4 regions of the Paenibacillus filicis genome follow, and region 3 is predicted to be linked to each of the others. Evidence: riboswitches for the same ligand, from Rfam matches in the RefSeq annotation. Region 3 holds a riboswitch; each other region holds the start of a gene.

Region 1 (3,215 bases), on a different contig from region 3:
CCTTATTCTTCGGTCTTGGGATAATCACGGCATTTCTGACGGCCACTACCAGCAGGGGAGGCTTCATGCTGCTCCTGGGGGCGCTGCCGATCATCTGGCTGTACAGCATGTTCGACTGCGTACAGCAGCTCAACAAGAGTGCCAGAGGGGAACGGCTGGTCGATCAGACGTTCTTCGAGGACTTCCAGCAGGGAAGGGAATCCGGCAAGAAGAATAAGACGCTTGCACTGGTGCTTTCGATATTCCCCGGTGCAGGGCACATGTACCTGGGCCTGCAAAAACGCGGGCTGCAGTTTATGGCTGCCTTCCTGTTCAGCGTGTATTTTCTGGATGCGCTTCGCCTAACTTTGTTTCTCTTTTTTATCCCGATTCTATGGTTTTACAGCTTCTTCGATGCGCTGCAGCAGATCTCCCGTTCCGGCCGGGAGCCGCTGGAGGATGTTCCGCTGGTAGAGTGGCTGGCCAAGAGACAGCGCTGGGTCGGATATGGGTTGCTTGTGCTTGGCGGTTACTATCTGATCGATCAATTCTTAATGAGCGCGCTTCAGCTGTGGCTGTCACGAGAGGCCCTTCACCGGGTGATCAACTGGTATCATAATTATTTTCAAACCTTCGTGGTTGCTGCACTGTTGATCGGAGGAGGCTTTTTCCTTCTGAGAAAGGCACAGAAGAAATAAGGGGAGATATAGAAAAACCCGGGATGCGGACAAACGCCGCATCTCGGGTTTTTTTGTTCTTCTGGCTGTCAGGGTAACTGTGGCTCCGTCATGCTTTCCCCCGCAGCTTGCGGAAAAATTGGGTGAGCATACTGGAGCATTCCTCCTGAAGCACATTCGGAATAACCTCGACCCTGTGATTGAAACGCTCTTCTTGCAGCAGGTTCATCAAGGTGCCGGCGCACCCGGCCTTGGGGTCTGTCGTCCCGTAGACGACGAGCGGTATCCGGGATTGGACAATGGCTCCTGCACACATCGGACAAGGCTCCAGGGTCACATAGAGCGTACACTCCAGCAGCCGCCAGGCATCCAGATGCTGACTGGCCTCTCTGATCGCCAGGAGCTCTGCATGTCCCAGCGGATCCTTGGCGGTTTCCCGCACATTGTGGCCCCTGCCTATGATTTCCCCGTTACGTACGATGACGGCTCCGATCGGCACCTCAAGCAGCGCCTCTGCCTTGCGTGCTTCCTCCATAGCGGCCCGCATAAATCGTTGATGAATCTCAATGCCTTCCAACACGGCCACCTCTTTACAAGGAATTCATAAAATCGAACAAATATTCGTTACACACAAGCTGTGGATAAGGTTGTGGATAATTAATGTGATATACTTATCCATTGTAGATAAAATGGGCAATTCAAGCAAGAATCTTTGGGTTTTGAAAAGTTATCCACATATCTGAGGATTTGTTAATAATTTCTGTACAGAAAATAAAGTTGCCAGCCAGTTGGCAACTTTATATAATAAGGGTAATAGACTAGGTATAAATACCCAACACCTAGTAACGGTTCGTAATCACAAAGTCTATATCATTCGTTTGTTTCTGGCAAACCTGTCGAAAGGCAGGGACGCAAAGCTTAGGGTCTAAGGTCCTCCCCAACCAGGAGGCTACGATAGCCTGGCCGCCGAATGTACGTACCGTACCTCCCGGTGAACAGGCTGTCATCTCGGCATACGAAAGACGGCTTTTTTGCGTTGTCTGCGAGCAATGAAAAGGGAGGGACGGTGCAGCTATGTCCAAAGCCGCCAATAACGGAAAGCTTTCCTATGAGTTCATGCAAGATGCATACCGCAGCACCAGCGGCATTCTGCTGAACAGCCGTACCGTCGTCGAGAAGAAGGAGTTTGTTTCAACGGGAATACTTACTTATGCCGAAGGGGATATTGTCGAGATTGAGATGTCGGACTACAAGGCGTTCGATCTGGGCGATGTTGTCAAACTGACGGTATATTCGCCCGGAGGGGTCTATACGTTCCACTCCACTGTGGTTGCCAAGGATCACGGGGCGCTCATGGTCATTAATCCTCCGCAAAATCAGAAACGATTTGCCGAGAAGCGTGAAAATCCCCGGGTTGCCGTGGAGCATAACGGGCAATTGCTGGCAATTCGGCACGAGGACGGGAAAGAGCAGGAGCTTGAGGAAGAGCTGTCGCTGGATATCCGGAATGTGAGTGTGAGCGGAGTCGGATTTATCCTGCAATCGAATCTGAAGCTGGATACGATGACAACGGCTGAGGTTAAGCTGGACCTTGGCTTTGAGGTATCCTGTCAGCTGCAAATCATCCGGTCGGAGCCTGGCGAGTCAGGCGTTTATTATGGAGCCCGCTATATGGATATGCCGTTTGAGAAGGCTAACTCCCTGCGAGCGTTTGTATTGAAGAAGCAGGTCGAACAGCACTTCAGCTCGAAGGAGTCTACTAGGTCGAGACGGTTTTTTAAATAGCATGAACCTACGGCCAACAAACAAGTGCCTTCTTTCTCCAGAAAGAGGGTATTTGCTATGGGGAGGATGACACAGCGGCTGGTTTTAGGATATAATATAATGTCAGGAATGAAATATCGTGTTTGAGTCTATTAAGGAGTTGTCCATACATGGGTCTTTCTTGTGGAATCGTCGGTTTGCCTAACGTCGGCAAGTCTACGCTGTTCAACGCTATTACGCAGGCTGGCGCGGAGTCCGCCAATTATCCGTTTTGTACGATAGATCCGAATGTAGGTATTGTCGAGGTGCCAGATGAGCGCCTGGGCAAGCTGGCCGACATTGTTCAGCCGAAGAGCATTGTTCCGACGGCTTTTGAATTCGTGGACATTGCTGGGCTGGTCAAAGGCGCAAGCCAGGGAGAAGGGCTCGGGAACAAGTTCCTCGCCCATATCCGCGAGGTCGATGCGATCGTTCAAGTGGTGCGCTGCTTCCAGGACGAGAACATCACGCACGTATCGGGCAAGGTAGATCCGATCAGCGACATCGAGACGATTAATCTCGAGCTGATCCTAGCTGACGTGGATTCGGTAGAGAAACGCATCGACCGCTCCCGCAAAAACATGAAGGGCGGCGACAAGAAGTACGCCCAGGAAGTGGAGTGTCTGGAGAGGATCAAAGAAGCGCTCTACAACGACAAGCCGGCGCGCAGCGTCGAGCTGAATGATGATGAGAAGCTGCTGATCCGTGATCTGCATCTGCTGACGATGAAGCCGGTGCTGTATGCGGCCAATGTAA
Region 2 (3,215 bases), on a different contig from region 3:
GCCAGCAGCCGCTGATAGCCTTGCATGCCGAACGCCAGCAGAGCGCTGTAGATGCTGATGGAGCTGGCCATACGCGAGCATTCCAGCGTGTATCCGGTATGATAGTCTCCATATCCCCGATGTCCGACATAAGGCGTTTCATCCGGATGCAAATCGACGAGCCTAAGGTCCGCGGCATCCTTAACCAGGAATAAGCTTGTCAAGTATGGAGTCTGCCCGAGCTTCTGAAAATCGAAGCAAAGCGAATCCGCATAATGCAAATGTCTCATCCTGCTCCCAATGGCATGCAGTGCCTGTGCCACATCGGGCTTCAGTTCCAGGGGATTGGCTTCAAAATCGTAGTCGTTAAAGAACGCAAAGAATCCGCCCAGCGCGGAATCCGCATGAATATGCGGTCGGCGCAACCCGTACCTGAGCGCTACTTCCGCAGAAGCCGCGTAGATGTGCTCCACATCGTCTATGCCCATCGCATCCGTCGTTCCTGTCGTCGCCACGATGTAAACCGGGATGCCGCCCCGTGCGATGACCTCCTCCATTTTGCGGCGCAAATCGTTCACATCCATGGAGCTATCGGTTGTCGTACGGACCTTGATCAGGTTGTCGCTGCCAATCCCGCACGCTTCCATCGATTTGAACAAGCTGTAATGGGCCGAGTCGGAGCAGAACGCATACAAGTGATCAGGAACGCCTTTGCGTAAAGCATCGGGAGCAACTTTAGCTATCGCAAGCCGCAAGCCTGAGAATACGGCCCCTTGCCCGCCCCAGGTCGTGTAGCCCCCGCTTTTCAGTGCATCGTACCCGATGAGCTTGGACATCATGCTGATGACTTTCACTTCCGCTTCAGCTCCGGCAGGCCCGTACACGTCCCATAGATTATTTCCGTTTACCATAAATGCCGCAATCATGCCCAGAATTCCGGGGGTGCTCGCCATCGGCAATATATTCGTCAAAAAATATTTCGTGTGATACGGGTGGTTATGCAGCAATTTCAAAAGCTCGGTATTGACTTGCTCCAAAGGTATGCTATCCGCTGGAATCGAGCTGCTTCGAATGAGATCATTGTAGAAGTTTCCGGCTCGTGATTTATCTCCTTTCAAATTAACTCCGTCGGGATTTTTGAGTTCATCCACCCCTTTGATAATTTGTTCGATCAGCTCCAGAAGCATGTGGCGCCCCTGCGGGTTGCCATCCTCACTTGGGAATAACTGCTGTACAGTCGCAAGACTTCTCTCTGTCATGGCTCTCTCTCCTCTCTATTAGTCACGGTCTACCCGAATAATAAAAAAAGGTGAACATGGGACGGAATGCCCACACTTCACCAATTACGACCATGCAACTGGCTGACTTATCCTGGGGGATGAAGTCCCTATAGCTTTGCGTCCCTATCTTTCAATAGGTTTGCCTGACTATTTAGTTTGCAAGAGAACTATATTTCGGCAAAAAATGACAAATTGCCGCTTTCCAAGTTCGAGATAAAGTATATTATATTCCCAGAAAGAAGGCAACATAATTTACCATAAATTTAACTACCTGTATAATTAGTATTTTTGTACTGCTTGGATCGAGCTTACACCAGGAAACCCAGTCAAACCTGCTGCTGAATAAGAAATGCTTTAAATTAAAGTTTTCTATCAATTGATTGAATTTATCTATTTTACCGTTTATTGACTATTTCAAAGCGGCAGTGTTACTATTACGACATTAATCCCTATATTTCGCATAGAATTAATTATATTTATTCGTAGAGGGATTAAATAGGGAGGAAGCATCATGTCATTTCAACTAGTTATGGCCCAGCTAGGGTCGACGGACGACAAGCAGGTTAACCTGAACAAGGCGGAACAAGCACTAAGTGAAGCTGTGGGGGTCCATCACGCGGATATTGTCGTTTTTCCCGAGGTTTTTATGAGCTATTTTGCCGTAGGGACGCCACGAGAGGTCAAGCTGCAGGACGCGGAGAAACTGGACGGCCTTTTTGTAACGGGCATGAGGGAGTTGTCCAGGAAATACGGCGTTTGGACGATTTTCGGGATGAGAGAGCCCTCCGAGGATCCACAGGATGACCGAGTTTATAATTCTGTAGTCATTGTGGATGCGGCCGGAGAGATTGTGAGCACATATCGGAAGACGCATCTATACGATGCATTCGGGGCCAAGGAATCTGTCAGTATTAAGCCTGGAGATTCATTGTTCCACCCAGTTAAGACACCATTCGGCACGATCGGGCTGCTGGTCTGCTATGAGCTGCGATTTCCGGAGATATCCCGCTACCAAGCGGTACATGGAGCCGATGTAATCATCGTGCCATCTGGCTGGGTCCGGGGTCCGCTCAAAGAAAAGCATTGGCTCCATCTGGTGACCACCCGAGCGCTGGAGAACACCGCTTTCGTCGTCGCGTGCAACCAGGTCAATGATTTCTATATTGGACAAAGTCTTATTGTAGACCCGATGGGCGTGGCTGTGGCGCAAGGGGATGAAACGGAGTCCTTGATTCCTTACCGCATCGACCTGGACCGGGTGCAGGAAGTTCGGACGAAGCTTCCGTCCCACGTGCACTTGAGACCCGAACTATACCATGCGAAGGTTGGGAGCGAGACTCATGTTTAACGTTCAACCGAGAGTAGAAGGCGTCACACAGCCATTGCTGGACTTGTACCGCGAGATTAGCCCGTCCACGATCGGACATCTGACTGACTTCGGATTTGTCAAAGGGCTGCAGCCGTTGGCAAGACCCCTCCGCATCCTAGGTAATGCTCTGACGGTACGCATTCCTCATATCGATTCGACGGCTATACGTCATGCTTTAGAGCTTGCCCAGCCTCATGATGTGATCGTCGTGGATATGTCCGGGGATGAAGATCGGGCTTGCTGGGGTGAGTTTATCACCTACGCAGCGATAAGCAAGCAGGTTGCCGGCGCTGTGATTTCGGGCTGCGTAACGGATGTTCGCGCCATTGAGAAGGTCGGATTTCCGGTATTTGCGAAGGGAATCAGCGCATTAACGACCCGTTCTCTGCAGCTGGAGGGGGAAGTGAACACGACGGTTAGCATCGGCGGGGTAAGCATTCATCCCGGTGATTTGATCGTGGGCGATGATGATGGGATATTCGTCATTAACCCAAGAGATGCCCATGACATCGGGAGCGTGGCGCTGGACAAACAGGCCAAAGAAGCTATCCGCAGGAAGGAATTGGGCTACGACCTATAACCAGATT
Region 3 (3,215 bases):
GAGGCTACATCGCTACCCGCGAGGAAGCGCCTGGCGTGCCACGAGATCTGGATTCCAATAAACGGATCGGCGGCTACACCGAGAAGATTACGATCGGCGATGCTACCGTATGGGAAGATCTGACCATCGATCTCGGGCTGGTCGAAGAGCCTTCCAGCGGTGGACCTTCCGGTCCTGTGAACCCTGGGACGCCTGTCACTCCGGAGAAGCCTGCCACCCCGGATAAGCCTGTGACTCCAGGTAAGCCAGAAACACCAGGCAATCCAGGAACTCCTGGTTCACCTGGAACGCCTGTAACTCCGGGGACACCTGAGCCTCCGGCGAAGCCGGGGCCTGTCCAGGAGATCGTGACCGATGAAGGCACGCCGACAGGTGGAGCCGTCAAGGTACCGCCAGGTGGCAAGCCGTCGGTAGGCCAACCGCCGGGGCATGGACAAGTCACGATCGACGAGGATGGCAAATGGGTGTATACGCCTGAGCCGGGATATACCGGCAAGGACGAATTCAGCATTGTCGTTACGGATGAGAACGGCAACGAAGAAGAAGTATTCTTCGACATCGATGTCGAGAAAATTCCTTTGGACGGCTTAGGGAAAGAAGCGGGTCAAGGACAACTGCCTGATGTAGCGGCGTTGCCTAAGACCGGGGAAGACAGTCATCTGCTGCTGCAGCTGACAGGTCTTGGTTTGTTTATGCTGGGAGCGGCGCTGAGGAAACGGCGCTCCTCCAAGCGGGTATAGGAGAACACAGGGCTGTCGGTACAACGGCAGCCTTGGCTTTCTCTGAACAAACGAAAGCGTAAGGAGCCGAATGATGAAGGGATTGGCTTATGTACTGATGGTTGCGGGGATTGTTGTCGTCCTGCTGCCCAAGGCGATGGAATGGCATGCTGATTACCTGGAAAGACAGCTGCTGAAGTCCACGGAGCAAAGCTTTGCGGCAGCAGGTGGCAAGTCTGCATACACAGACGCCGATTCGGACAGACGGACGGTTGAGGAATATGCGCGCCTGTCAGGCTTGTTCAGCCAAGGGACGGAGGATGAAACCAATCTCTCCGAGTTGCATACGCCTGAAGCGGGCGTGCAGCCCTCAGAGGCTTCGGATACCGTATCGAATACAGCATCTCTGACTGCCGAGACGGCCATTGCTGTGCTGTCAATCGAGAAGATCAAGCTGAGGCTTCCCGTGCTGGAAGGAGCTACACAGGACAACATGAAGTTCGCTGCGGCTCATATGAAGGAGACCTCGCCGCTTGGCGAGCCAGGCAATGCGGCGATCGCCGCCCACCGGGTCCGTACCAAGGGACGTCTGTTCAACCGGCTCGACGAGCTGAAGATCGGCGATGAAATCATCGTGGAGACGAAGGACCGCAAGCTGACCTATACCGTATACAAGACGCTGATTGTGAAGCCTACGGATACGTCGGTACTGAGGAGAAGCGACAAGGAAAGTGTGCTTACACTGATTACCTGCGAGCCGATTGTCGATCCTACACACCGGCTTATTGTGCAGGCTAGACGAAGCTAATACGAAGGGCCTGGGGAAATAGGTATTTTTCACTAAGATTGGGCTTGTATTTTACGGAAAATATGATACTCTCAAATTAAGCAATACACGATAAACGGCAAACCTGTCGAAAGATAGGGACGCAAAGCTAAAGGGCCTACCCTCCGTTAGGAGCACGGCAGCCAGTTACCGAATGGATTGTTTTTTTGTATTCATAGAGCTTAGCACCGATAAATGGCAAACCTGCCCGAAAGGCAGGGACGCAAAGCTAAAGGGCCTACCCTTCGTGAGAAGTATGGCAGCCAGCTACCGAAGGGAGTTATATGTATGCGTAAGTGGACGGCATTGTTCATTGCTGTATGTATGTTTGTGCTCTACCTGCCGGCCGCAGCACTAGCCGCCAAGCCGGATTCGAGCTCGTGGCTGGATCTGAAGAACCTGAATCAGGGTGTCATTGGGATTGCCTATGAATCGGGAACCAAAGCGACAAAGCTGATGGTCACCAAAGACGGAGTGAACTACACGTACAACCTGGCTGCTGCAGGGAAGGAAGAGTTTTTCCCGCTTCAGTTGGGTAACGGGGCGTACACACTCTCCATTCTAGAGCGGGTAACAGACAACCGCTACAAATCGGTATACAACGATTCGGTAGACCTTCAAGTGAAGGATGCAGCTGGCGTGTACCTGAACTCTATTCAAAATATCAATTATAATGAAGCGGAAGCTGTGGTTGAAAAAGCCCGTGAGCTGACTCAGAATAAGAAGACCGATCAAGAAAAGGTAAAGGCCATCTACGATTATATCGTGAACACGGTCACCTACGATTTCAATCTCGCTGCTAATGTACAGACCGGTTACATCCCCGACCTTGACAGCGTGCTGACTTCAGGCAAAGGTATCTGTTACGATTACGCTTCCTTGTTCGCAGCCATGAATCGCAGCGTGGGCGTGCCGACTAAGCTGCTGATGGGATCGTCGGAGCATGTGAAGGAATATCATGCGTGGAATGAAGTGTACCTGGACGGGAAGTGGCAGACGGTCGATACGACTGTGGATGCAGGGACCGGCAGCCAAACGCTCGTGAAAAACGCAGCCGAGTATAAGGCGGCTAAGGTGTATTAGCCTCTCTTGCTGTTCGTTATAATGAACGAAAGTCCAGGCCCAGTGCTCTTGTTGAGCATTGGGCTTTTTTCCGGCTGATGCACAGTCTGATAGATATGGAGGAAATGGCGGTAGAAGCAGCGAAAGTAAGTAAAGTATCTTCATTCAGAGAAGCGGAATCAGGAGGGAGTTAACAGCATGGAACCTATCCGCACAGGAATTGGCGCGACGAATGAGCACGCGCTTCGGGTGATTGACAGCTACCGGCATTGGACCGGCCGCAGGCTGGTGGAGGAGGGAGAAGCAGGAACCGCAGCAGACCGCTTATTCCAGGCTCCGCTCTACATCCTGTCCCATGGCATGGAAGAAGATCCGGTATTGAACTTCGGCAGCAGGCTGGCCTTGGAGTTGTGGGAGATGGACTGGCAGACGTTCATCCGGATGCCCTCCCGGCTGACGGCAGAGCCCATGGAGCGGGATGCCCGGGAGGCGTTCATGCGCGCGGTGAGGGAGCAGGGCTTCGTTAGCGACTACACCGGCGTACGCATATCCGGCAGTGGTCGTCGCTTTATGATCGCCGAGGCAACGGTTTGGAACGTCTTGGATGA
Region 4 (3,215 bases), on a different contig from region 3:
CATTCGTCATCTGCTCCAGCTCCTTCTCATCCCTTGCCTAGCGTCCTGTCGTTGTATATTCACCAGGAATCGCCTATACTAGTTTATTGTACGGCTTTATGTAAGGCCGTTCAACTCGTTTAATTCGGAGTGAACAACGACTATGTCTTCATCTTCACCTATTCAATTGATAGCAACCTCGCCGATGGGACTCGAGGCCGTCGTAGCACGGGAAGTACGGGAGCTCGGGTACGAGCAGGTCACTGTCGAGAACGGCCGTATCAACTACACAGGCGACCTGCTGGCGATCTGCCGCTCCAATCTGTGGCTGCGCACATCGGACCGCGTCCTGATCCGTATGGCCCAGTTCGAAGCGCGCTCCTTCGATGAACTGTTCGAAGGCGTCAAGGCGCTTCCGTGGGCAGACTGGATCCCCGAGGACGGCGAATTCCCGGTCGAGGGACGTTCCCATAAATCCCAGCTATCCAGCGTCCCCGCTTGTCAGGGCATCGTCAAGAAAGCCGTGGTCGAAAGCATGAAGCAGCGCTACGGCACAGAGTGGTTCCGCGAAACCGGAGGTCGCTACGTGATCGAGGTGTCGTTGCTGAACGATATCGCCACGATTACACTGGACACCACCGGCCCCGGACTGCACAAGCGGGGCTACCGTAAGATCGCGACCGAGGCTCCGCTCAAGGAAACGATGGCCGCAGCCATGGTGCTGCTCAGCCGCTGGCAGCCTCAGCAGCCTTTGTACGATCCGTTCTGCGGCTCAGGGACCATCCCTATCGAAGCCGCGATGATCGGCTGGAACCTGGCTCCGGGGCTGCGCCGCAGCTTCAATGCGGAGAGCTGGCCGATCATCGGCGAGGAGCTCTGGGAGCAAGCTCGCGAAGAAGCCTATGATTCGGTCAAGGACGATATCCCCCTGCAAATCGGCGGCTCGGATATCGACGGAGACGCGGTCGAGGTTGCGCTCGCCGCAGCCAAGTCAGCTGGTCTCGCCAAGGACTTGACGTTCAAGACGATTCCCGTAGCCAAGGCATTGCCTGCCGGCGAATATGGCTGCATCGTGACGAACCCGCCTTACGGCGAGCGGCTTGGCGATCAGAGCGAGGTCGAGAGGGCGCTGCGCCAGTTCGGTCAGATGTACAAGCAGCTCCCTACATGGTCGAGCTATCTGTTAAGTCCGAGCAAGCAGCTTGAGCATTACGTCGGACGCCACGCAGACAAGAAGCGCAAGCTGTTCAACGGGCGTATCGAGTGCAATCTGTTCCAGTTCTTCGCACCGGGCGGCCTTTACGGCTGGCGCAAAGACGGAGAGAAGCAGGAAGCAGCCAAAGACAGCGACAACTAGCATTCGGTTCTATTAGCAGCCTGAGCAGCTACGGAACTCCACGCAAAAAGCCTTCATCTCCCGGAATTCCGGAGTCACGATGAAGGCTTTTTGCTTATTTTCCATTCGCACACTATTTACCCTCGGCACACGCAGCGCTAGGCCGACCCGAGCGTCTCCCTGGAATACGGCCTGATTGTCCGTACGCTTAAGCTCGCTGGAGTGATGATCGAGCCACAGTCCTTGCTAATCCTTGGATGTACAAATGATAATCTTTGCTCCCTCAGGATACATTAGCTCCCCGGCATTCACTGCAATAACAAAAACGACCCAGCCACCGGCAAGCGGCTGTTCCCAGACGGAATGGACTCTGCAAGTGACGGGTCGATGGACATGCAGAATTCGGATCAGGCGTGATTCAGCTTTTGCGGCTTGCACATCAGATAATCGAACAACGGAAGGAACAGATCCTGATCGGCTTCACATTGGATGGACAGCTTGACTTTGCCCTCCCAATAGAACGTCAGCATCTGACGGCTCCGTCCACGGATCATCTCCACGTCCCAGCTTGGGGCGGTCAGGTCGTACACCTCATTGTTTACGAACAGCCGCGGGCCTTCCTGAGACAAAAACACGCCGATAAAATCGCTACCGATCTTTGTATAAAAGCCTTGTTTATTCATAATACTGCGTTCCTGATTCAACATCGGTTTAATCCTCCTTGCTGTTTACGCCAAAACGACTCCCCGTGTTCAGGCACAGGAGTCGCTTTCTGAATATCGTTCAGGAATCGCTCCGTTCCTTCGGTAGCTGGCTGGCATCGCGCTTCCTTCATGCGCCTAAGCCCCTGTAGCTTTGCGTCCGCAGGCTTTCGCCTGGTTTGCCCTTATCGAGTACGTTCAATCGTTTTACCGCTCAACATTCTTTATTAAGAATAAAAGATCAGGACCTTTGTATATATAATTCTTTATGACTATTTTCAGGAATTATGTCAGGACTTTCGAATTATTTTGTGGAATTGAAATCCTTTCCAATATAAATAAAGTCCTGCCAGCGTAACTCCTGCGATAGTCGCAAACATAGGTCCTCCCCCCCACTCCGCCAGCAAGTAGCCTCCCAGCACAGGCCCGATAAAATGGCCGAGATTGGAGAATGATTGCGCGCCGTAGTAAGTCCCGCGCATGCCGTCAGGTGCGAGCCGGTCGATCAGCACATTGGCCGCCGGATAATTTAGAACTTCTCCGATCGTAAACACGAACATCGACAGCAGGAACAGCAGCGTATTGTCTGCGATCGCATATCCCAGATCACCCAGCGCAAACATGGCCCCGCCCGTCACGATGGCCGTCAGAGGCCCGCGCTTCTCCGACCAGCGCGTCAGCGGCACTTGCAGCACGACAACTGTCACCGCATTGAGACTCATCAGCCATGCAAACAGCATAGCTCCGTCTGCTACACTCTGGGACACATACTGCGACAAGGTGGCCATCATCTGGGAGTACCCGATAGCGGCAATAATCCCTCCCCCGATGTAATAACGGAAAATTCGGTCTCTCGCAATAATCTTCCAGGCTGAGGCTACGGTTGCGCCTGTGCGGGTCTCCCCTTCGATCTTGGTAATCCCGAATACGTTCAGCAGGATATACAGAATCACCGTGTACGCCAGATAGATGCAGGAGGTGATCAGGAACGGCAGCCATGCCTCGAAGGCACCCAGGAAAGCGCCGAGAAGCGGGCCCACCGCTACCCCGATATTGATCGCCAGATAGCGCAGGGAAAACACCCGGAGCCGCTTCTCCTTGGGCGTAACATCCGCCATTAGCGCCTGAGATACGGGCTCGTACAAGGAGCGGCATAGCCCGTTCAGCATATTCAGCAGCATGAAGGCAATCGGGGCCTT

Evidence for each region. A riboswitch is a leader RNA that binds a small molecule or an ion and turns the genes downstream of it on or off. The one in region 3 is predicted to bind cyclic di-GMP.
Region 1: another riboswitch for cyclic di-GMP. It lies ahead of WMW72_RS35080 (PilZ domain-containing protein); the one in region 3 lies ahead of WMW72_RS33900 (transglutaminase-like domain-containing protein).
Region 2: another riboswitch for cyclic di-GMP. It lies ahead of WMW72_RS02030 (pyridoxal phosphate-dependent decarboxylase family protein); the one in region 3 lies ahead of WMW72_RS33900 (transglutaminase-like domain-containing protein).
Region 4: another riboswitch for cyclic di-GMP. It lies ahead of WMW72_RS00495 (hypothetical protein); the one in region 3 lies ahead of WMW72_RS33900 (transglutaminase-like domain-containing protein).

The regions. Positions count from the first base shown of each region.
Region 1 is NZ_JBBPCC010000044.1:10,356-13,570, forward strand. Features, by position in the region: gene WMW72_RS35070 (hypothetical protein) at 1-677, shown strand, start outside; gene tadA (tRNA adenosine(34) deaminase TadA) at 766-1,233, opposite strand; cyclic di-GMP riboswitch class I at 1,533-1,627, shown strand; gene WMW72_RS35080 (PilZ domain-containing protein) at 1,731-2,441, shown strand; gene ychF (redox-regulated ATPase YchF) at 2,591-3,215, shown strand, end outside.
Region 2 is NZ_JBBPCC010000001.1:437,668-440,882, forward strand. Features, by position in the region: gene WMW72_RS02030 (pyridoxal phosphate-dependent decarboxylase family protein) at 1-1,238, opposite strand, end outside; cyclic di-GMP riboswitch class I at 1,329-1,413, opposite strand; gene WMW72_RS02035 (carbon-nitrogen hydrolase family protein) at 1,771-2,607, shown strand; gene WMW72_RS02040 (RraA family protein) at 2,600-3,208, shown strand.
Region 3 is NZ_JBBPCC010000037.1:33,524-36,738, reverse strand. Features, by position in the region: gene WMW72_RS33910 (SdrD B-like domain-containing protein) at 1-740, shown strand, start outside; gene WMW72_RS33905 (class D sortase) at 811-1,527, shown strand; cyclic di-GMP riboswitch class I at 1,614-1,700, shown strand; cyclic di-GMP riboswitch class I at 1,733-1,820, shown strand; gene WMW72_RS33900 (transglutaminase-like domain-containing protein) at 1,834-2,628, shown strand; gene WMW72_RS33895 (MEKHLA domain-containing protein) at 2,806-3,215, shown strand, end outside.
Region 4 is NZ_JBBPCC010000001.1:102,160-105,374, forward strand. Features, by position in the region: gene WMW72_RS00485 (O-methyltransferase) at 1-10, opposite strand, end outside; gene WMW72_RS00490 (THUMP domain-containing class I SAM-dependent RNA methyltransferase) at 143-1,336, shown strand; gene WMW72_RS00495 (hypothetical protein) at 1,723-2,022, opposite strand; cyclic di-GMP riboswitch class I at 2,118-2,210, opposite strand; gene WMW72_RS00500 (MDR family MFS transporter) at 2,307-3,215, opposite strand, start outside.